Acuticoccus sp. I52.16.1: one gene and its partner. The protein of the gene in region 1 binds, or shares a complex with, the protein of each later gene. Links are inferred from orthologs where the notes say so. Each region holds a gene or a part of one and is shown in the gene's direction. Other genes may lie near its edges.

The links.
Region 2: the proteins of trxA (region 1) and trxB are in contact, whole or in part, in a crystal structure (PDB 1F6M), measured with the Escherichia coli proteins. The link is inferred for Acuticoccus sp. I52.16.1 from one-to-one orthologs.

What each region holds. Positions count from the first base shown.
Region 1 is NZ_CP094828.1:1,549,843-1,561,300, forward strand. What follows is about bases 3,924-6,598. They hold trxA (thioredoxin TrxA), read left to right. Parts: upstream 3,924-4,938; coding sequence 4,939-5,259; downstream 5,260-6,598. Other genes in these bases: addA (double-strand break repair helicase AddA), read left to right, coding at 3,924-4,880; grpE (nucleotide exchange factor GrpE), read left to right, coding at 5,269-5,931; MRB58_RS07045 (capsular biosynthesis protein), read left to right, coding at 6,018-6,598. Outside these bases: MRB58_RS07025 (PD-(D/E)XK nuclease family protein), read left to right, coding at 1-1,521; more of addA, read left to right, coding at 1,518-3,923; more of MRB58_RS07045, read left to right, coding at 6,599-7,199; MRB58_RS07050 (adenosine kinase), read left to right, coding at 7,269-8,267; MRB58_RS07055 (TraB/GumN family protein), read left to right, coding at 8,305-9,354; MRB58_RS07060 (molybdenum cofactor biosynthesis protein MoaE), read right to left, coding at 9,421-9,891; moaD (molybdopterin converting factor subunit 1), read right to left, coding at 9,896-10,147; pgsA (CDP-diacylglycerol--glycerol-3-phosphate 3-phosphatidyltransferase), read right to left, coding at 10,137-10,694; MRB58_RS07075 (DUF2244 domain-containing protein), read right to left, coding at 10,805-11,281. UniProt on the Escherichia coli protein: Participates in various redox reactions through the reversible oxidation of its active center dithiol to a disulfide and catalyzes dithiol-disulfide exchange reactions.
Region 2 is NZ_CP094828.1:3,967,561-3,979,298, reverse strand. What follows is about bases 6,092-9,046. They hold trxB (thioredoxin-disulfide reductase), read left to right. Parts: upstream 6,092-7,054; coding sequence 7,055-8,038; downstream 8,039-9,046. Other genes in these bases: MRB58_RS17865 (DUF1624 domain-containing protein), read left to right, coding at 8,975-9,046; MRB58_RS17870 (LysR family transcriptional regulator), read left to right, coding at 8,080-8,973; MRB58_RS17880 (ELM1/GtrOC1 family putative glycosyltransferase), read left to right, coding at 6,092-7,000. Also shown: MRB58_RS17915 (hypothetical protein), read right to left, coding at 1-395; MRB58_RS17910 (NAD(P)-dependent oxidoreductase), read right to left, coding at 544-1,518; MRB58_RS17905 (alpha-hydroxy acid oxidase), read right to left, coding at 1,526-2,728; MRB58_RS17895 (phasin), read right to left, coding at 3,172-3,669; MRB58_RS17890 (PAS domain-containing protein), read left to right, coding at 3,982-5,415; MRB58_RS17885 (Lrp/AsnC family transcriptional regulator), read right to left, coding at 5,448-5,945; more of MRB58_RS17880, read left to right, coding at 5,996-6,091; more of MRB58_RS17865, read left to right, coding at 9,047-9,733; MRB58_RS17860 (hypothetical protein), read left to right, coding at 9,944-10,165; excinuclease ABC subunit UvrB, read left to right, coding at 10,255-11,738.

The sequences.
Region 1 (11,458 bases):
TTCGACGCGATGGCCAGCAAGGAGCCGGCCGCCGCGCTCGCCGAGACCCTGCGCACCGCCTACGCACCGCTCCTCGCGCTGTCCCGGACCGCCAGTGTCGGCACCTTCGCCGCCGCGCTGAAGACCGTGTTCGAGGCGCTCTCGGACCCTGCCCTCGGCTCGCGCGAGCCGGTCCTCGCCATGCTGACCGAGCTGGCCGAGCGGCACGAGCTGACGCTGCCCGCCGGCGACTGGCCGGCGACGTTCGAGGCGCTGATCGCCGGCATCGTCGTCCGCGCGCGACCGATCGACGACGCGGTGCGCATCCTGGGGCCGCTGGAAGCGCGGCTCCAGTCGTTCGACCACGCGGTGCTGGGCGGGCTCAACGAGGGCACCTGGCCCGCCGCGCCCGACGCCGGCCCCTGGATGAGCCGCGGCATGATGGGCGCCTTCGGGATCGACCTGCCGGAGCGCCGCATCGGCCTCTCCGCGCACGACTTCTTCACCGCAGCGCATCAGCCGCGCGTGACGCTGACGCGCGCCCGCAAGGCCGCCGGCGAGCCGACGGTCGCCTCGCGCTGGTGGCAGCGCCTCGCCGCCTTCGCCGGGGATGCCAAAAAGCCCGCCTATGAGCGCGGCGCGGCGCTGGCCGCGTGGGCCCGCATGCTGGACGAGCGCCCCGCCGTGCGCCCGGCCCCGCGGCCCGAGCCCAAGCCGCCGGTCGCCGCCCGTCCGGCATCCTTCTCCGTCACCGAGATCGCTCGGCTGGTGCGCGATCCGTACGCCATCTACGCGCGGCGCATCCTGGGCCTGAAGCCGCTCGATCCGCTGGAGCAGGAGCCCGACGCCGGCAACCGCGGCGAGCTCTTTCACGACGTGCTCGCCCGCTTCGTCGGCGGCGGGCACCATCGCGCGGCCACCGCCGCGGACGCCGAGGACGCCTTCCGCCGCATCCTCGACGCGGCGCTGCGCGAGCTCGACTTCGCGCCCGAAGCGCAGGCCCTCTGGGGCGCGCGGCTGCGCTACATCGCCCCCTTCATCCTGGAGGAGGAGCGCAAGCGCATGGACCGGGCGGACACCTCGCTGGTCGAGGTCGCGGCCGTCACCGACCTTCCCGGCGGGCCGACGCTGAACGGGCGCATCGACCGCATCGACCTCGGCGCCGCGGGGGCCGAGATCGTCGACTACAAAACCGGAAATCCCCCCACCGGAAAGCAGGTCAAGAGCTTCCTGGAGCCGCAGCTTCCGCTGGAGGCGGTACTCGTGCGCGCCGGTGCCGTCGAGCGCGTGCCGACCGACATCGCGCTGACGGGCCTCACCTATGTGGCGCTCGGCGCCGGCCGCGCCCCGGTGCGCTGGGCCGAGGTGGCGGGCGAGGAGAGCGCCGCCCTTGCCGACGAGGCGCGCGCCCGCCTCACCGCGCTCCACATGCTCTACCAGAGCGAGGATCAGGGCTACCTGTCGCGCGCCCGCCCGATGCGCGACAGCGACTCCGGCGACTACGACCACCTCGCCCGCGCCGCCGAGTGGCAGAACGAATGAGCCTGCGCGTCCCCCCCGAAGCCGACGACGCGCAGCGCCGCTCGTCCGACCCTGCCGCCTCCGTCTGGGTCTCGGCCAACGCCGGGGCGGGCAAGACCTACGTCTTGTCCCAACGCGTGGTACGCCTGCTCCTCTCGGGCGTCGCGCCGCGCACCATCTTGTGCCTCACCTACACCAACGCCGCGGCGGCCGAGATGGCGCAGCGCGTCTACAATGCGCTGGCGGTGCTGGCAGCGCTGCCGGACGACCGCCTCGCCGCGCACGTCGCCAAGCTCGCGCCGGACGCCGATCCCGACGCGGCGGCGCTGCGGGCGCGCACCCTCTTCGCCGAGGCGTTGGAGACGCCCGGCGGCCTCAAAGTCCAGACGATCCACGCCTTCGCGGCGGCACTCCTACGGCGCTTCCCGCTGGAGGCCAACATCTCCGGCTCGTTCCAGGTGCTCGACGACCCGATGCGCGAGGAGCTGACCGACCGCGCCATCGCCACCGTCCTCGCCCGCGCGACGCTCGACCCCGGCGGCCCGGTCGGCGACCTCGTCGACGCGATCCTGCCGCACATCTCCGACTTCGGCCTCGCCGCGAGCCTCAAGGCCGCGCTCGGCGAACGGCGCCGGCTGATCCGCTGGCTCGGCATGGGCGCCTCGACCGAGCGGCTGACGGAGAGCCTCGGCGGCGCCCTCGCCCCGCCCCAGCCGGGCCCGCCGCTGGGCGACGACGTCTGCCGCCGCCTCGCCGACGCGCTGCGGACCGCCGGCGTCGGCAAGGCGTCGCTGGAGCGGATCGAGGCGGCACTCGGTTGCCCCGCGGACGAGCGCGACGCCCGCTGGGCCGAGATTTTCCTCACCGCCGCCGGCGAGCCGCGCAAGCTGGGCGGCATCGTGCCGAAGAAGGTGCTGGACGGCTGGCCGGAGCTGGAGACCCTCGTCGCCGCCGAGCACGCGCGGCTCGACGCCGTCGCCGATGCCGAACGCGCCGCCGCCTCCATCGCCGCCACCGTGCCGCTGATGCAGCTCGCCTTCATGGTCGAGGAGGAGCTGACCGCCGCCAAGCGCCGCCGCGGCGTGATCGACTACGACGAGCAGATCGAGACCGCGATGAACCTGGTGCGCTCCGGCACCGCCGCCGCCTGGGTGCGCTACAAGCTCGACGAGGGGATCGACCACGTGATGGTCGACGAGGCGCAGGACACCTCCCCGCCGCAGTGGCAGCTCGTCGAAGCGCTGACGGGCGAGTTCTTCGCCGGCCAGGGCGCCAAGGACGTTCACCGCACGCTCTTCGTCGTGGGTGACGAGAAGCAGTCGATCTACTCCTTCCAGGGCGCCGCACCGCAACTCTTCGGCGAGAAGCGCGGCCACTACCGTGAGGCGGCGACCGAGGCGGGGCTCACCTTCCGCGCGGTCGACCTCGCCCACTCGATGCGCTCCGCCCCGCAGGTCCTCTCGGCGGTGGACCGCGTCTTCGCGGACGGGCCTCTCGCCGCCTCGGTCGGCGCCGGCGCCGGTGCGGTGCGCCACGTCGCCGTGAAAGACGGGCCCGGCGGGGTCGACCTCTGGCCCCTCTTCTACGACGAGGAGGACGAGAAGCCCGAGGCTTGGGACGCCCCGTTCGACCAGGCCCCGGAGAACGCCGGCGTCGTCAAGCTGGTGCGTGCCATCGCCGATGCGATCGAGGACTGGACCGACCCGCGCGGCACCGGCCCCGGCGGCGCGCCCCCGGTGAAGCCGGGCGACATCATGATCCTGACGCGAAAGCGCGGCAGCTTCGTCGGCCTGATGAACCGCGAGCTGAAGCTGCGGCACATCCCCACCGCCGGCGCCGACCGGCTGACCATCACCGACCATATCGCAGTGCAGGACATGGTCGCGCTCGCCCGCGCGCTGATCTCGCGCGACGACCTCTCGCTGGCGACCGTCCTGAAAAGCCCGCTCTTCGGCCTTTCCGAGGAGGCGCTTTTCACCGTCGCCCACGGCCGGGACGGGTCGCTGATGGCAGCGCTCGCGGAGACCGCCGACCCGGCCACCCGCGCCGCGCACGCCACGCTCGCCCGCTGGCGCGGCATGGCGCGCACGCTGCGCCCGTTCGATTTCTTCTCCGCCGTGCTCGTCGGCGAGGGGCGCCGGGCCGACTTCGCCGCCCGCCTCGGCTCGGAGGCCGAAGACGCCCTCGACGCCTTCCTCGACGAGGCGCTCGCCTTCGAGGGGCGGGACGTTCCCACGCTCGAAACCTTCCTGATGCGCCTGTCGAAGACCAAGGCGGAGCTGCGCCGCGTCGCCGACGGCACGCAGAACGCGGTGCGGGTGATGACCGCGCACGGCTCCAAGGGACTGGAGGCGAAGGTCGTCTTCCTCGCCGATGTCGGCGCGCAGGCGACCAACCCCAGCCGCAGCCCGGTGGTCGCCGTCCCCTCCCCGGCACCGGGCTACGAGGACGTCCTCGTCTACGCCCCGTCCAAGCCGTACCAGAGCGCGGCGGTGCGGGCGGTGCTGGCGGAAAAATCCGCCGCCGAACTCGCCGAGCACTACCGCCTCCTGTACGTCGCGATGACGCGGGCCGAGCAGCACCTCGTCGTCTGCGGGGCCTACGGCAAGAAGAAGCCCGCCGAGGGGATGTGGCACGAGGTGGTCCAGGCCGCCCTCGGCGCCGACGCGGCGACCGCCACGATGCCGAGCGGCGAGGGTCTCGCCTGGCGCAACCCCGCCCCCGGCACCCCGCCCGAGCCGGAGGCGCCGCGCCCCGAGACCCCGCCACCGCCGAGGCCCGCGTGGCTGACCGCCCCGGCCACCATCGCGCACGCGGCGCCCGAGCCGCTGGTGCCCTCGGCCGCCGAGCACCTCGCCGCCGTGGGCGACATCGCGGTCGAGCGGCGGCCGCTCGACGCGGTCTCGTTCGGCACGATCCTGCACCGCCTGCTGGAGCGCGACGAGCCGGTCGAGGCGATGCTCGCGCGCATCGCCGAGGCGCACCCGCGGCTGGCGCCCGAAGATGCCGCCGCCATCGCCCGCGAGGCGAAGGCCGTCCACGCCCTCCCCGCCCTGTCCGGACCGGCGCGCCACGAGGTCGACGTGATGGGCGACGTCACCGTCGACGGGGCGGTGCGGCGGGCCAGCGGGCGGATCGATCGCCTGCAATTATCCCCCGGCGCGGTGTTGATTGTGGATTACAAGACCGACCGCATCGTCCCCCGCCGGCCCGCCGACGCACCGCTCGCCTACCGCCGCCAGCTCGCCATTTATGCCGCGCTGGTGCGGCAGATGCTGCCGGATCGCGCCGTTTCGACCGCCATAGTGTGGACCGCCAGCGCCACAATGATGGAGATGGACGGGGTGCTGCCCGCTGTCGGCATGGCGCCCACTGCTTGACGCTCACCCGCCCCGTCCATACGTAGGCTGACAGTCTTCAGCGACAGTTAGGTGAGTGATGTCCTCCACAGCGGTCACGGACGCGACCTTCGACAGCGACGTCATCAAGAGCGACGAGCCCGTCGTCGTCGACTTTTGGGCGGAGTGGTGCGGTCCCTGCAAAATGATCTCCCCGGCGCTCGAAGAGATTGCCGCCGAGATGGACGGCAAGGTGAAAATCGCAAAAATGAACGTGGACGAGAACCAGGACACCGTCATGAAGTACGGCATCCGCTCGATCCCCACGCTCATCATGTTCAAGAACGGCGAGCCCGCGGCCACCCAGGTGGGTGCCGCCCCGAAGGGTAAGCTCGTCGATTGGATCAAGTCCTCGATCTAAGGACCGTCAATGTCTGACGAGACGAACAAGAACCAGCACGAGGGGGACACCCTCGTGCCCGACGCCGCCGAGATCATGGGCGCCGGCGAAGCGGCGGAGTCCGCCGAGCCGACGTCGACCGCCGGCGAATACGAAGCCGCCCTCGCCGAGGCTCGCGCCGAGGCCGAGGAGCTGCGCAACCAGATGCTGCGCGCCGTCGCGGAGGCCGAGAACGTGCGCCGCCGCGCCCAGCGCGACGTGTCGGACGCCCGGCAATATGCCGTGACGAGCTTCGCCCGCGATCTCCTCAACGTGGCCGACAATTTCGCCCGCGCGATGGACACCCTGAAGGACGCCGACCTCGAGACCCTGCCGCCCGAGGTGAAGAGCGTCGTGGAGGGGATCCAGATGACCGAGCGCGAGCTGAAGTCCGTCTTCGAGCGCCACGGCATCAAGACCATCGACCCCACGGGGCAGAAGTTCGACCCCAACCAGCATCAGGCGATGTTCGAGGTCGAGAACCCCGACATCGCCTCGGGCACCGTGGTGCAGACGGTCCAGCTCGGCTCGATGATCGGCGAACGCGTGCTGCGGCCGGCGATGGTGGGCGTCTCCAAGGGCGGTCCCAAGCCCGGCCAGGTCAAGCCGGAGGCCGGTGAGGACAGCGCCGAAGCGACCGGAGACGCGGCCTGACAGGACCCACGGTCCTCCTTCTCCAGGGCCCGCTCTCACCGCTCTACCGCCAGATCGCCCGCCACCTCGAAGCCGCGGGTGCGGGCGTGCGGCGGATCAATCTGTGCCCCGGCGACCGGGCGGCGTGGGGTCTCGCCCCTGCGACGGCCTATCGCGGGCGCCCGGCGGGTTGGCCGGCCTTCGTCGGCGGCTTCATGGAGCGGCACGGCGTCACCGCCGTCCTGATGCACTCCGAGCAGCGCCCCTATCACCACGAGGCCGCCGCGGAGGCGCGCAAGCGGGGCATCGACGTCATCGTCACCGAGCTGGGATACCTCCGGCCCGACTGGATGACGCTGGAGAAGAACGGCAACTCCGTCGACAGCCTGTTTCCGACCGACCCCGCCACCATCCGCGCCCTCGCCGCCGAGGCGCCCCCGGTCGACACCGCGGTGCGTTACCCGCGGGAGGCGGGGCTCGAAACGGTCGATGACCTGAAGACCAACCTTTCCAACGTCTTCGGCTGGTTCACCTACCCGCATTATCGCCAGCACGGGCTGTACCACCCGTTCGTCGCCTACGCGCGCTTCCTGTGGCGCGAGGGGCATGTCGGCCGGCGCACCGCCGCCGCGCAGGCCGTGCGCGACCGACTGACGGCGCCCTTCTTCCTCTTCGCGATGCAGACGGACACCGACTTTCAGATCCGCACCAACTCGCAATATTCCGACACGACCGAGGCGCTGGGCGAAGTGTTCGCCTCGTTCGCCGCGCACGCCCCCGCCGGCATGCGCCTCGTCCTGAAGAAGCACCCCGGCGACCTCGGCCCCGTCGACTGGGCGGCACGGGTGCCGCAGCTCGCCGCCGCCGCCGGGATCGAGGATCGGGTGGACTTCGTGGACGGGCTCGCGATGTCGGCCTGGACGCACGACGCCGCCGGGCTCGTCACCATCAACTCCTCCGCCGGGCTCGACGGGCTCGCCGCCGGCATCCCCACCATCACCCTCTCCCCCGCGATCTACGACGTGCCGGGCCTCACCGCGCAGCAGCCGCTGGACGCCTTCTGGACCGCGCCCCAAGCGCCCGACCCGGACCTCTTCGAGGCGTTCCGCCGGGCGCTCGCCGCCAGCGTGCAGGTGCGCGGCACGATCTACTCGCGTGCCGGCACCCAGGCGGCGGCGGAGGGAATCGCGGCGCGCATCGTGGCCGGCACCGTGAACGCCCCGGACGTGGCGGACCGGACCCCGCCGCGCTACCAACGGGCCGCCGCCCTGGGCATCCGCCCGCGCTGACACACTTGAATTGAGGTTGACCGGACCGGGCGCGCCATGGTGTGCCGGGCCCGCTTTTTGGAGACATGAATGACTGACGCACGCTTTGACGTTCTCGGCATCGGGAACGCCATCTTCGACATCCTCGGCCACGTCCACGACGACGCACTGGAGAAACTCGGCGTCGCCAAGGGCTCCATGCGCCTCGTCGACGAGGCGGAGGCCCGCGCGGTGGACGCGGTGCTGACCGACTCGGTGCGCGTGTCCGGCGGCTCGGCCGGCAACACCGTCGCCGGCGTCGCCTCGCTGGGGGGCCGTGCGGCGTTCATCGGCAAGGTGGCCGACGACGCCAACGGCGAAGCGTACGTCCACGACATGCGCCATGCCGGCGTCGCCTTCACCACGCCGCCCCTCATCGGCGGCGCGCCGACGGCGACGTCCACCATCCTGGTGACGCCGGACGGCGAGCGCACGATGAACACCTTCCTCGGCGCCAGCCAGGAGCTGACCGAGGCGGACATCACCGAAGGCCTCGTCGAGGACGCGGCGATCACCTTCCTCGAGGGCTACCTGTTCGACCCGCCGGCCGCGATGGCCGCCTTCCGCCTGGCCGCCAGCCGGGCCACCGCCGCCGGTCGCATCGCCGCGCTGACCCTGTCGGACTCGTTCTGCGTCGAGCGCCACCGCGACGACTTCATGACGCTGCTGAAGAGCGGCGACGTGGGCCTCTGCTTCGCCAACGCGGCCGAGGTGAAGTCCCTGTTCCAGACCGACGACCTCGACGCCGCGGCCGCCGAACTCGGCAAGCTGGTGCCGACCGCGGTCGTCACGATGAGCGAGAAGGGCGCGCGCGTCATCACCGATGGCGAGGCGGCGGACGTGCCGGCCGACCCGGTGAAGGTGGTTGATCTCACCGGCGCGGGCGACCTCTTCGCCGGCGGCTTCATGCTGGGCCATGCCCGCGGCCTTGCCCCGGCGGACTGCGCCCGTCTCGGTGCGATTTGCGCGGCGGAGGTGATCTCTCATTTCGGCGCCCGTCCGCAGACGACGCTGGCCGACCTTGCCAAGACGGCCGGCTTCACGTTCTGATCGTCTCCGTGTCCGATTGGGCGGACGAGGCAAGCCGTTGAAGATCGTAGCGCGTTGGTTCGTCGCCGCCTCCGTGGTGGCGACGCTCGGGACGGCGGCAACCGGGGCGACGGCCGACTGCGGTCCGTCTCCCGGCCCCGACGCCATGCTGATCGCCGAGCCGACCGCCGCCGCGGCCATCGCCGAGGCGCGTGCCGGCATGCCCAACGCGGAGGGCCGGCTGTGGCGCGTCGAGACCGAGCCGCCATCCTACCTGGTCGGCACCTTCCACCTCGCAGCCGGCGGCATCGCTCAGCCGGGCGAGACGCTCACCGCGCTCGTGACCCGCGCCTCGGGCCTCTACCTGGAGCTCGAAAGCTCCACCATGACCGAAGAGCTGGCACGGTGGAGTGCCAACCCCAAGAACATCTTCCGCAGCGGTGACAGCAGTTTCACCGACGCCATGAGCCCCGCCGAACGCGAGCACGCGGAGGAGGTGCTCGCCGGGTACGGGATGCCGCTCGTCGTCGCCGAGCAGATGCGCCCGCTGATCCTCGTCGGCCTGCTCAGCCTCCCGCCCTGCGCCCTCGCCGAGGCCGACGCGCCCGGGCTCGACGAGGAACTGGAGCGCATCGCCGTGGAGGCCGACGTCGAGGTCTCGGGGCTGGAGACGGTGGCCGAGCAGATCGACGCGCTGGAGGGTCAGCCGGAGGTCATGGACCAGATCCTGCGCATGACGCTGTCGCTGGGTGCGGACGACAGGGCGATGTGGTTCACCAACATCGCCCTCTACCGTACCCGGCATATCGGTGCGATCTGGACGATGGGTCTGCGGGAGATGGCCGCCCTCGTCGGCGAGGACGAGGCGGAGAGGATCGGCGACGTCTTCTGGGAGGCGATGGTGGCGCGGCGCAACCGCACGATGCTGCAACGGATGCTGCCGGGCCTGCGTGAAGGCGGCAAGGTCGTCGCCGTCGGCGCGCTGCACCTGCCGGGGGAGGACGGTCTCGTCGCCCTCCTGCGCGAGGCGGGGCTCAGGGTGACCCGCGTCGCCAGCGATCCGCACACGCCGGCCCCGCCCCGCCTGGGGCTGGAGGATCCGGACTGAGCAGGGGCTCCGTGCGCGCTCGCGTTCCGCTAGCGTCTACCTACGGCCGCCTCGCCGCGCAGGGCCTCAGGCGGTGACCGTCGGCCTCGCCCACCGGTCGCGCGCGGCATCGTCGGCCTCCTTGGCCTCGATCCATGCGCCGACCGTCCCGTCGAGGAGGTGCTCGCGCTTCCAGAACGGCGCGTCGGTCTTCAGGAAGTCCATCACGAAGCGGACGGCGTCGAACGCGGCGTCACGATGGACCGACCCCGCGGCGACGAGCACGATCGGCTCGCCCACCTTCACCATGCCGGTGCGATGCACCACCAGGAGGTCGAACAGCTCCCAGCGCGCGTGCGCCTCGTCCATGATGCGGCCGATCTCGGCCTCCGCCATGCCGGGATAATGTTCCAGCTCCAACGCCACGAGCCGGCCCTTCTCGCCGCGGCATTTGCCGACGAAAGCGGCCATCGCGCCGGTATCGTCGCACGGCGCGAGCTCGGCGAACCAGGCCTTCGGGTCGAGCGGATCGTCGAGGATGGTGACGTGCGCGCGCATCGGCTCAGCCGCCGGTCATCGGCGGAAACAGCGCCACCTCGCGCGCCCCCGCGACGGGCGTATCGTGCGTGACGTGCCGCTGGTCGACGGCAACGCGGATGAAGCGATCCTGCTCGAGCGCGTGCGCGTAGCCCTCGCCCCGGCTCTTCAGCCACAGGATCAGGTCGCCGGCGGTGGCCACCTCCTGCGGCACCACGATGTCCTCTTCCGGCACGCCGATCCGCTCGCGCACCCATGCGAAGTACTTAAGCTTCATGACTCCCCCAGTTGTGGCGCGTGCCCCAGACGTACTGGGCGCCGCTGACCACCGTCATGACGGTCGCGACCCACAAGATGGCGAGTCCGGCCCAGTTCGCAATAACCGGAAAGGGAACCAGCGGCGCGGCGATGAGGACGGCGAGGGCGACGAGCTGCACCGTGGTCTTCCATTTGGCCAGCATCGAGGCCGGGACGACCACCTCCTTGCTGGCCAGATGCTCGCGCAGTCCGGCGATCGCGGTCTCGCGCGTGAGGATCAACGCGGCGGCCAGCGCATGGACGCCGTGGATCGATCCCTCCGCGCAGAGCATCAGCAACGTCACGCTGACGAGCATCTTGTCGGCGATGGAATCGAGCATCCGGCCGAAGGCGGTGGTCTGATTCAGCGTGCGGGCGAGGTAGCCGTCGAGCCAGTCGGTCGCCGCGGCGAGGACGAAGAGCGTCAGCGCCAGGCCCCGGTGAGGACCGAAGGGCCAGGCCAGCGTCACCGCGACCGCCAGGACGGCGATGCAGCGGAACCAGGTCAGGAGCGTTGGTAAATTCATAGGTTTTTCTAGGACAGTTCCGCGCCTCGGTCCAAGCCCAACGCGGTGTACGCTTCGGCGGTTGCGTCGCGGACCGTCCGGCCGGGCGGTCCTGCCGGTCCGGGCGTGCCTCAGCCTCGGCCGCGGCTGCGGCTGATCGCATCGGACAGCGCGCTGGCGAAGCTGGCCCGGTCCGCCGGATTGAGGAAGGCGCCGATGACGACGGCGCGACCGTGCGAGCCGATCTCGAGGTTGACGACGTCCTCGTCGCGCCGGACGACGGCGAGGCGGGCCCATGCGGTCTGGAAGCGGTGCTCACGGACGCGGCCGGCGGGGGAGACCTTGCGGATCAGCACCTCGCTCGGGGTGACGGTGATCTCCTCGAACTGGCGGCCGGAGCGGTAGGAGAGCTTGAAGGCGCCCCAGACGAGGAGGATGTCCGCCACGGCGAAGAGGGAGACCGGCCACGCGCCGATCGCCCAGGTGCGCAGCGCCGCGAACCCCATTGCGCCCGCGACCACCGCCATCAGAACGAGATAGCCGCGGCGGGTGAGCGACCGGTGCGGGAAGAGGACCGCGTGGAAGGGTTCTGCCTCGGCGATGGACATGCGCCCACTATAGCGCCCGCCGGCCGGCGCGACGATGCCCCCGTCGCGCCGCGACGCGCGGCCGGCAAGCCTCGCCCAGCGGCGGTGCGCGGTCGCGATCGGTTGATTTTTCCGCCGCGGCACCCGAACTAGGCTCGCCGACGCGGCGTGCGCCGCGTGCAGATCATGGCCAGGTGG
Region 2 (11,738 bases), 2.4 Mb from region 1 along the record:
CCGCTGCGCGCCACGTTGATCGCGAGGCCGCCGATGCCGAGGCCCAGCGGGCGCTTCCAGTCGTTGTAGATCTCGGACTTGGCGATGGCGCGGCGGTCGACATGGGCCAGGGCGAACTGCGGCGCGTTGAGCGGAATGCGCGTCAACGGCTCCTGATATGCATTCCGGCTGGCATAATAGTTCACGAAAGAGTCGATACTGTCCGCGTCGATGCCAGAAAAACCGGCCACGTCTTCGCACTTGGTCAGGACATCGATCCGGCGGAGTGCGACCACAATGCGGTCGTCGCACAGCGAAACAAGTTTATCGGTGAACGACTGAAGGTTCGATTCCTCGACAACGCTTGCCAGTAGGTAGCCGATCAGCTCGGATTGGTCGGCTTCATCGATGTTCATCGTCGCATGGCCCGGCTCCGCAGCGGGATCGAGGGGCGGAGATCCTGTCTCGGCGCCCTCCCTTAGCCAGCATAACCGTCGCCTTACAGATTTGAAAAGTGCATAAGTGCGAAATCAAAGATCGCCGATGTGGCGGCGCTGTGTCGGCCTAGACCGGGAAGGGGCCGCCTGCGAAGACCTCGTCGTGGTAACCCTTGCGGCCGATGCTGCGGGCGAGGTCGCTGCCGATGGGCGCGCCCGCCTCGACCTGGCGCAGGATCGCGGCGAAGTCCCAGCGCGGACGCCAGCCGAGTTCGGCCACGGCACGGCGACTGTCGTAGACGCGGTCGAACGTGTCCAGCATCTCCCAGCCGGCCGCGTCGTAGATCCGCCGATAGTCCGGGAACAGGCGGGCGACGACGGCGTGCGGATCGCGGCGCAAGGCCGGCGCGTCGGACGGTGCGAACGGGGCCGGGGCGCTGATGACGTACCGCGCGAAGCCGGCGCCCGCACCGAGCGCCGAAAGGTGCGCGGCGGCCGCGTCCTCGATGTCCACACGGCGGTAGAGGAACTCGTTGGCCTTGATGTTCGGCTCGCTCCAGCGCGATCGCACCGCAGCGTCGTCGTCGTCCTCGGGGAAGAAGCGCGAGGTGCGCAGGACCGTGACCGCCATCCCCTTCTCGCGCGCGAAGAGGGCGCACAGGTCCTCCGCCGCGGTCTTGGTGACGCCGTAGATGTTCTTCGGGACCGGGGCGACGCTCTCGTCGATCCAGGCCGCCGGCTCGTCCGCCGCGGGGTTCAGCGCCGCGCCGAACGCGCTCGTCGTGCTGGTGAAGACGAAGCGGGCGATCCGGTGCTGCGCCGCCGCCTCCAGCAGCGCCAGCGTTCCGGCAACGTTGGTCTCCACGAATGCGGCCTTGGAGTGGGTCTTCACGTGCGGCTTGTGCAGCGTGGCGGTGTGAAGGATCGCGTCGACACCGAGGGTCGCGGTGTAGGCGACCTCCCGGTCGGTGATCGAGCCGACGATGTCGGTATGCGGCCCCGGCTCGATGTCGAGGCCGATGGGGTCGTGACCCGCCGCCGGCAGCATCCGCATCAGCGCTTCGCCGAGGTGGCCGGCGCTGCCGGTGACGAGGATACGCATCGCGCGGTCAGGCGCCGACGGCGACGAGGTCGTCCTCGCGCGGCTCGGTGGCGGCCGGCTCCACCGCCGGCACGCGGCCCCAGATGTTGTGGTGGCCGACGGCGTTGATGTCCGTCTCGCCGCACAGGGCCATGGTGATGTCGAGCTCCTTGGCGAGGATCTCGAGCGCGCGGGTGACGCCCGCCTCGCCCGCCGCGCCCAGGCCGTGGATGAAGGCGCGGCCGATGGAGGTCGCGTCCGCGCCCAGCGCCATCGCCTTCAGGATGTCCTGGCCGGAGCGGATGCCGCCGTCCATGTGGATCTCCATCTGCCCGCCGACCGCGTCGACGATGGGCGGCAGCATGTCGATCGAGGCGGGCGCCCCGTCGAGCTGGCGGCCGCCGTGGTTGGAGACGGTGATCGCGTCCGCCCCGGTGCCCAAGGCGATCTTGGCGTCGTCCGGATCGCCGATGCCCTTCAGGATCAGCGGGCCGCCCCACCGCTCCTTGACCCACTCCACGCTCGACCAGTCGAGCGTCGGGTCGAACTGCGAGGCGGTCCAGTCCGACAGCGAGCCCATGTCGGTCACGCCCTTCACGTGGCCGACGATGTTGCCGAACTGGCGGTGCTTGCAGCCGAGCATCTTCAGGCACCACTCGGGGCGGGCCATGAGCTGGGCGATGACCTTCGGGGTCATCTTCGGCGGGGCGGAGAGGCCGTTCCTGAGGTCCTTGTGGCGCTGGCCGAGGATCTGCAGGTCGAGCGTCAGCACCAGCGCCGCGCAGCCGGCCGCCTTCGCCCGCTCGATGAGGTCGGCGGCGAACCCCCGGTCGCGCATCACGTAGAGCTGGAACCAGAAGGGCTTGGTGGTGGCCGCGGCGACGTCCTCGATCGAGCAGATCGACATGGTCGACAGGGTGAACGGCACGCCGAACTTCTCGGCGGCGCGGGCGGCGAGGATCTCCCCGTCGGGGTGCTGCATGCCGGTCATGCCGACGGGAGCGAGGTAGAGCGGCAGCGCGCGCGTCTCGCCGAGGACTTTGGCGGAGAGGTTGCGCTGGTCGATGTTGCGGGCGACCCGCTGGCGCAGCTTGATGGCGGAGAACGCGGTCTCGTTCTCGCGGTAGGTGCCCTCGGTGTACGACCCGGAATCGGCGTAATCGTAGAACATCTTGGGGGTGAATCGCCGGTGCTTGTCGCGCAGGTCGGCGATTGTCAGGTTGGGTGCCACGGGTAACCTCCTGGCCGTTCGGCCCTCTCAAGCGCCGATACTAACGCAGCTTTTCAGGAGCGGACACCACCTGGGCGCGGCCCTCCCCCTTCGTGCGCGGGACCTGCGGCGCGTACTCTCGCACGCCGGTGCTCTCGCGCGCCGGTCCTGCGGCGCGGGCGCACGATGCCCGCTGCGGGGACCGGTACGGCGCCGGGGTGGGAAGACGAGACGGGAGTGGGTGTGTGGTGGATGGTACCGACGGTCCGGTTCGAACGGACGACCTCTGGATCCACAATCCAGCGCTCTAACCAACTGAGCTACGTCGGCACAGGTCCGCGTCGGGGTGTCCCCCGCGCCGGTCGGGTGCATATGGCATAGAAAAAGCGCGCCGGGAACCCCGACGCGCTTCTTCATTTCAGCTTTCGCGACCTCGAAGGTGCGACGCCGTCGACGCGTGAGAATTACGCGTTGAACTTGTGCGTCGCGCGCTCCCAGGCTTCCTTCATCGGGCCCGAGGTCTCGGAGGCGAGCTTCTGCGCGGTCTCCTGCATCTCACGGGCCTGCGAGGCGAAAGCCTCGAACTGCTCACGCGCGAACTTGGTCTGCAGCTCGACGGCCTCCGACACGGTCTTGGCGCCGGCAACTTCCTTCGCGAAAGCGAAGACGCGATCGGTGTTGGCCTGGGCCTGATCGATCAGCTTCAGGTTCAGCTCGGTGAACGACTTCCGAGCGGTTTCGTAGGTATCTTCCATCATGTCAGTCGCCTCCTCTGCGGCGTTGCGGGCATTTTCATACATCTGGCGGGCCGTGGAGATGCCTTGCTCAGCCATCTCACGGACCATCTTGGGGGCATCGTACCCCGGAAGGGCAGACGCGAACTGGTCGGTCGCCTGATCGGCAGCCTTGAACGCCTCGTTCGCGATGGTATCCGGGGTCGGAATGTTTTCGTTGATCGACATTTTGACCTCCTGCACGGGATCGCGGTGAAGCGCCGCGGCCGTCTGGCCGCAGCCTTTTCGCCGCTGCCAACCCCTATGTAGCGCACCGATTGTGCAGTGCAACATTTTTTTTGCGACCGCTCAGAACGCAGGCGTTCGCTGCGTGAAAATGTGACACCTTTACCTGGGGATAACCGAATTCACCGCTTCCGCCCCCGGTATGCGTTGCAGCCGGATTAACTCGATGGCAGCAAGCTCCCTCGCACGATGAACGATCAATCCGAGGATAAGGGAGACGGCATGGAGGCGGACGCACCGATTGATGTCGGCCGAATGTCACGACCCGAAGCCGACGCGTTCCGGTACATCGCCAAGGCGCTCGGCGCGGAGTTCGCCGGCGACATGCCGGACGAGTTCGACCCCAGCCCCCTCGCCCGCCTGTCCACCGACGTGCTGCTCAACCGTTGGGACAAGCCGAAAGGCTCGATGCTCGACGTCGCGCCGGTCGACGCGAAGGCGCGCGACCTCTTGGAGCGGATGCCGGTCGCCGCGCTGGTGATCGTCAACGACGACGTCGCCTTCATCAATCGCGCCGCGGTGGTCCTGTTCGGCTACACCTCCGCCAACATCCTGGAGGCGGCGGGCGGAATGGGCGCGCTCTTCGCCGGCGGCGGGCCGGGGCGGCCGGGGGGGATGCCGCTGCGCACCGCCGGCGGGCGGACCTTCGGCGCACGCGTCACCATGGCGACGATCGAGTGGAGCGGCGAACGGGCGATGCTGCTGACCGCGATGCCCGACGAGATGCACGTCGCCGAGGTCCCCGCGACGACATGCGCGCCCGGGCGCGACCTCCTGATGGAGGTGCTCGACGCCAACCCCGCCCCCATCGCGCTCGTGACCCGCGGCGGCCATATCGAGCTGTGCAACCGCGCCTTCGACGCGCTGGCGCCGTTGCAGGCCAAGGCGCGGCTGGAGGACCGGCTCACCGCGGCCGACCTCGAGCACGTGTTCGACGTGATGAGCCTGTCCTTCCTGCTGGCGGACGGGCAGGCGCGCACCACGAAGGCGGTGGCGATCGGGTCCGCGCGCTACACCGTCAGCGTCGGCGCGCTGCGCGACGGGCAGCTCTCCGTCCTGGTCTTCCACAAGCAGCTCACCGCCGACGACGTGCTGCCGATGTTCCCGCCCGTGCCCGGCGAAGGCCGCGCGGAGACGATGCCCGAGGCCGCCACCCCCTTCACCGCGCCGGACCCCGCCTGGGTGCCCGACCTCGCCCTGCGCGATTTCGACGCGGACGCGCGCGCCAACGACGATGGCGCCCCCGAGCCGCAGGCCGCCGCCGAGGACGACGCCATCGCCGGCACGCCGCTGTTCCGCGCCGTGTGCGACGTGCGCCGCCTGGTGCGGGACGCCGCCTTCCTCGTCGTAACGGAAGAGGACGAAGCCGTCGCGACGCCTGCCGCGCCGGCGGCGGTCGCCGAGGTGAATCTTCTTCGGATGGTTCTGCTGACGCTGGCGATGCGCGGCGACGCGCACGCGGTGCTGACCCTGCGGCGCGACGGTGAGCGCATCCTCATCGACGTCCCGGCCGCGCCGACGCGGGCGCTGGAACGGGTGGCCGAGTCGGACCGTGTGGCCGAGGCGGCGATCGCCGCGGAGCGTGAGGTGACGGTGCGGATGGACGGCCGCGTCACGATCGCACCGCTGGAACTGCCCGAGGACATGGCGGCCCCGCCGGCGGCGGCGATCATCGACTTCGCCCGCTGACGCTCGACGCGTCGACCCTCCTCGCGCGTCGGCTAGACGGCGACGGGGTCGGCCACTTCCTGCCCCGGCATCGGTACGCGGGGCTCGGATTTCGACTGGCGGATCGTCAGAGACGTGCGCACGCTCTCCACGTTTTCGGCGGAGGTCAGCGTCTCGATGATGAAGTTCTGGAACGAACGCAGCGTCTCGGTGATGCAGAAGAGGACGAAATCGACCTCCCCCGACACCATCCAGGCGTCGCGCACGATCGGCCAGGCACGCAGCTGCTCCTCGAACTTCAGGAGTTCGGCTTCGGTCTGGTTCTTCAGGCCGACGAAGGCGAAGGCGGTCAGGTCGTACCCGAGCTCCTTCTCATCGATCAGGGTGCGATACCCGGTGATGATCCCGTTTTGCTCGAGAGCACGGACGCGGCGTAGACAGGGCGGCGCGGAGATACCGGCGCGGCGCGCCAGCTCCACGTTGGTCATGCGCCCGTTGCTCTGCAACGCGGCTAGGATCTTCCAATCTACGGTGTCGAGGCGAACTTTCATGGCGGACGCGCGTGTTCTCGCTCTAATTCAAGCGTCAAAGGGGTGAGGACTTGGATCCTTCAGGTCGTAGCTCAACCCGCCCTTCGCAAGAATATTGTACACAACGTGATCACCCTGAACCTCCCTGCTGCCTCATCGTTTCGGCACAGGGCAAGATCGGGCATCACCGACAGGCAGTCGCCATCGCACGGCGTTTGTCACTTCCATATAGTGCGCTCGTTGCCGAAGAGTTCCCTCTGCCGCCTCGGTTGGCGCCAGAAATCGTTCTCGTCATTGCGGCCGGGCGACAGAGTCTGAGCCCCGCGCGGGCGATCTCGCACCTTTGCGCGCCGCGCCCGTTCGTCCTCGCGCTGCAACCCGTCCTGTGGCGCCCGCGCGACTTCGACATGATCTGGGCGCCGCGTCACGACCGGCGCCGGGTCGACGCCCTGCTCCCGCCCCGGTTCGAGACGCTGACCGCCCCCTCGGCCGTCACCGCCGAGGATCTGGCGCGAGGGTCGGCGGCGCTGCGCCCCTTGCTGCCGGCGCGTCCGGGCGGCGTCGTCGGCGTGCTCGTCGGCGGGACGGCGGCGCGCCAGCGCTTCGAGCCGGCGGACGCCGCCGCGTTCGGCCGCGCGCTCGCCGCCTTCGCCGCGCGGCACGACTGCGTCCTCGCCGTCGGCACCTCGCGCCGGACCGGCCCCGCCGCGACCGCCGCTCTCACCGACGCGCTGGCCGCCACCCCTCATCATTTGGTCGCGAGTGACGCGCCGGAAAGCGCCGTGTCCTACGCTGGAATCCTCGCCCTGGCGGACGCGTTCATCGTCACCGCCGACTCCGTCGCGATGCTGAGCGACGCGGCGACGACCGGCAAACCGATCCTCGGATGGCGAATCGGTCGTGGAAAAGCCCGATTCGAATCCTTTTATTCCAGTTTGATCGAGTACGGTGCGATGCGCTGGTTTGATGGGGATTTTCCCCGTTGGTCCTATATTCCATTGGACGCCGCCGGTGCCATCGCCGACGCGTTGCGCCCCCGGTTGGGGTTGTCCAATGTTGCAGCGCAGCACAAATAGCAGCACAAATAGAGGTGCAGCGAGCAGCGATCCCTCGCGAAAGGCATACGTTCGATGAGCGATACCGAGCAGAACATCGTCAGGACCAAGCTTCTGATCATCGGCTCCGGCCCGGCCGGCTATACCGCCGCCATCTATGCCGCGCGTGCCATGCTCGAACCCGTGCTCGTGGCCGGCATCCAGCCGGGCGGGCAGATGACCATCACCACCGACGTGGAAAATTATCCGGGCTTCGCCGACGTCATCCAGGGCCCCTGGCTGATGGAGCAGATGCGCGAGCAGGCCGAGCACGTCGGCACCAGGATGATGTACGATCACCTGACGGCCGCCGACCTCTCCCAGCGCCCGTTCCGCTTCGAGGCCGACAGCGGCAAGATCTACGTCGCCGATGCGGTGATCCTCGCCACCGGCGCGCAGGCCAAGTGGCTGGGCCTTCCCACCGAGGAGCAGTTCAAGGGCTACGGCGTCTCCGCCTGCGCCACGTGCGACGGTTTCTTCTACCGGGGCAAGAACGTCCTCGTGGTGGGCGGCGGCAACACGGCCGTGGAAGAGGCGCTCTACCTCACCCACCATGCCGACAAGGTGACCCTCGTTCATCGCAGAGACACGTTGCGCGCGGAAAAGATCCTGCAGGATCGGCTGTTCGCGCATCCGAAGATCGAGGTGGTGTGGAACGCCGAGATCGCCGAGGTGACCGGCGACCACGATCCGCTCGGCGTCACCGGCGCGCGGCTTCGCGACACGGTGACCGGCGAGGAGAAAGAGGTGAAGACGGACGGCGTCTTCGTCGCCATCGGGCACGCCCCGGCGACGGAGCTGATCGCCGACCAGCTCCGGCTCCGCCCGTCCGGGTATGTTTGGACGGCGCCGGACTCCGCGGCGACCTCGGTCGAAGGCGTGTTCGCCGCCGGGGACGTGACGGACGAGACCTTCCGCCAGGCGGTCACCGCCGCGGGGATGGGATGCATGGCCGCGCTGGAAGCGGAGCGGTGGCTCGCCGCCAATCCGGCGCGGGCGAACGAAACACTCGCGGCCTGAGGCCGCACGCCCCCGAGAGCGGGCCTTGAAGGCAAGACGAGATGGACTGGGATAAGCTGAGGGTTTTCCACTCTGCCGCGCGCAAAGGTAGTTTCACGCACGCCGGCGAGGAACTCGGCATCAGCCAGTCGGCCGTCAGCCGTCAGGTACATGCGCTCGAGCAACAGGTCGGCGTGGCGCTGTTTCATCGCCACGCCCGCGGCCTCCTGCTGACGGAACAGGGCGAGAAGCTCTTCCGTACCACGTCGGGCATCGCTCGCGAGTTGCAGGCGGTCGAGGGTGCGCTGGTCGATTCGCGCGACCGGCCGCGCGGCGTGCTGCGCGTCACCACCACGATGGGCCTCGGCACCACGTGGCTGTCGTCGCGCATCGGCGACTTCGTGGAGACCTACCCCGAAGTCCAGCTCCTGATGATCTTCGACGACAACGAGCTCGACATCGGCATGCGCGAGGCGGACATCGCCATCCGCTGGCGCCAGCCGACGCAGCCCGACCTGGTGCAGCGCCGCCTCTTCACCGTGCATTTCCACGTCTACGCTTCGCACGAGTACATCGCCAAGTTCGGCTCTCCGGGCACGCTCGAGGAACTCGACGGGCACCGCCTCGTCACCTTCGGCCCCAACCCGCCCGCCTATCTGCGCGATCTCAACTGGCTGGAGATCGCCGGGCGCTCGGCGGACGACCCGCGCCAATCGGCGGTGCGCATCTCCAACATGCCGGCCATGAAGCACGCGATCGCCGGTGGCGCCGGCATCGGCGTCCTGCCCGACTTCATCGTCGAGACCGACGCCGACAGCCTGGTGCGGCTCGATCTCGGCGCCGAGGCGCCGACCTACGACCTCTACTTCGTCTACGCCGAGGAGCTGCGCTCGTCGGCCCGCGTGCAGGCGTTCCGCGATTTCATCGTCGAGAAGGCCGAGAGGTGGCGGTACTGACGTGAGCGACGGGCGGCCCGCCCTCGCGGCCGACGGCGACGCGCCCACCGCGTCCCCGCGGCGGCGCATCCTGTGGCTCGACGCGGCGCGCGGCGTCGCGATCGTCGCCATGGTGATCTACCACGGCTCGTTCGACCTCATGTTCTTCGGCCATGTCGACTGGCCGGTGACCACCAGCCCGCTGTGGCGCGGCTTCGCGGCCGGCATCGCGTCCACCTTCCTCTTCCTCGTCGGCGTCAGCCTCGTCGCGGCGCATGCGCGCGGCATCCGCTGGCGTCCCTTCCTCACGCGGCTCGCCTGGGTGGCGGGCGGCGCGGCAGTCGTCACCCTCGGGACGGCCTATGCGATGCCGGTGCCGATCTACTTCGGCATCCTGCACGCCATCGCCCTCTTCAGCCTCCTGGCGCTCCCCTTCGTGCGGGCGCCGGTCGCCCTCACCGCGGCGGTGGCGCTCGCCGTCTTCGCCCTCCCGCACGTGTGGCGCGACGCCGTCTTCGAGGCGCCGTGGGCCTACCCGCTCGGCCTCGCCCCGCAGATGCCGATCACCTTCGACTACGAGCCCGTCTTCCCCTGGTTCGCGGTGACGCTGCTGGGCGTCATCGTCGGCCGCGTGGTCCGGCTGGTGCCCGGCCGGGGGCGCGCCGGGCCGGTCTGGGAGGCGATCGCGGTGCTGGGGCGGTGGAGTTTCCCCATATACCTGCTGCACCAGCCGGTGCTGTTCGGCATTTTCATGGGCCTTGCGATGTTGAGCAACGGCTGAGGCTCTGTTCATCCGAGGTTGGCCCGGCCTAGCCTAGGATGGTGTGAGATCGCAGCCTCGGAGATGCCTCGACCCATGGTGCCGCACCGCGTACCGCCTCGCGTCGCACTGGCCTTGCTCATGGCGACCCTGGCGACCCTGGCGGCCCCGTCGTCGACCGCGGCGCCCGCCCCGCCACGGCTCGCGCCGCCGCCGGCGGGATGGGAACACGTGCAGGGTTACTGCGGGCGGCAGAACTTCGTCTGCCAGCGCCGGTTCGGCCAGGGGGACCGCTACCGCTCGTGCATGGCGCGGCGCGGCTGCGCGGTGGGCGGGGGCGGCGGCGGCAGCCAGGGCGGCAACCGCTGCGAGTCGCGCGCTCGCTTCTGCGGCCGCCGGTTCCAGAATGGCTCCCCCCAATTCAACCGCTGCCTGCGCCGCGGCGGCTGCTGAACCCGGCAACGGTCGAGACCGCGGCGGCCTCCATTGGAGGACCGCGCCGGGTGTGCCATATGGTGCTGATGGCGCAACGGACCGGACCCATGGAACGCACGCCCAAGTCACGCGACAGCGGCAAGATCGAGAGCTGGGCGAGCGACGTCGAGAACGACGCCTTCCTCGTCGGCGACGACGCGCCGGCCGACGCCCCGACCGACGCGCCCAAGGCCGCCCCGGCGGCGGCGCCGAAGAAGGCGCCCCGCAAGACTAAGGACAAAGCCGCCGCCGCCAAGGCCGAGGAGAAGCCCAAGCGCGGCAAGGGGAACGCGGCCTCGGGCCGTACCTCGCGCGGGACGTCCATGGGCGGCAAGGCCACGGCACGCGAACGGGCCGCCTCCGGTCTCAACCCCGTCGCCGGGCTCGACGTCGGCCTGGAGGAGGCGGAGGCGCTGCCCGAGAGCGGCGCCACGGCCACCGTCGCCGCGCTCGAAAGCCTCATCCAGCAGGGCCGGCCGGAGTTCCGCGCCGGCGAATGGACCCCCCACCGCCCGCCCCGGCCGGACAAATCGGAGGGCGGCGTCCCGCTGGCGCTCGTCTCGGAATACGAGCCGAAGGGCGATCAGCCGCAGGCAATCTCCGAGCTGGTCGCGGGATTGCAGCAGGACGAGAAGACGCAGGTCCTCCTCGGCGTCACCGGTTCCGGGAAGACCTACACAATGGCCAAGGTGATCGAGGCGCAGCAGCGCCCGGCGCTGATCCTGGCGCCCAACAAGACGCTGGCGGCCCAGCTCTACGGCGAGTTCAAGAGCTTCTTCCCGAACAACGCGGTCGAATACTTCGTCTCCTATTACGACTACTACCAGCCCGAGGCGTACGTCCCGCGGACCGACACCTATATCGAGAAGGAATCCTCGATCAACGAGCAGATCGACCGGATGCGCCACGCCGCGACCCGCGCCCTCCTGGAGCGGGACGACGTCATCATCGTGGCGTCGGTGTCGTGCATCTACGGTATCGGCTCGGTCGAGACCTATACGGCGATGACCTTCTCCATCCAGGTCGGCGAGCGGCTCGACCAGCGCCAGCTCCTGGCCGACCTGGTGGCGCTGCAATACAAGCGGTCCGACGCGAACTTCATCCGCGGCACCTTCCGCGTGCGCGGCGACACGGTCGAGATCTTCCCGGCGCACTACGAGGACCGCGCCTGGCGCGTCTCCCTCTTCGGCGACGAGGTGGAATCGATCACCGAGTTCGATCCGCTGACGGGCAAGAAGTCCGAAGAGATGGAGTTGGTGAAGGTCTACGCCAACTCGCACTACGTCACCCCGCGGCCGACGTTGCAGCAGGCGATGAAGTCCATCAAGGAGGAGCTGAGGCACCGCCTGGTGGAGCTGAACAACGCCGGCCGCCTCTTGGAGGCGCAGCGCCTGGAACAGCGCACCCGGTTCGACCTCGAGATGCTGGAAGCGACCGGCGTGTGCAACGGCATCGAGAATTATTCGCGCTACCTCACCGGCCGCAAGCCGGGCGAGCCGCCCCCCACCCTGTTCGAATATCTGCCCGACAACGCGCTCGTCTTCCTCGACGA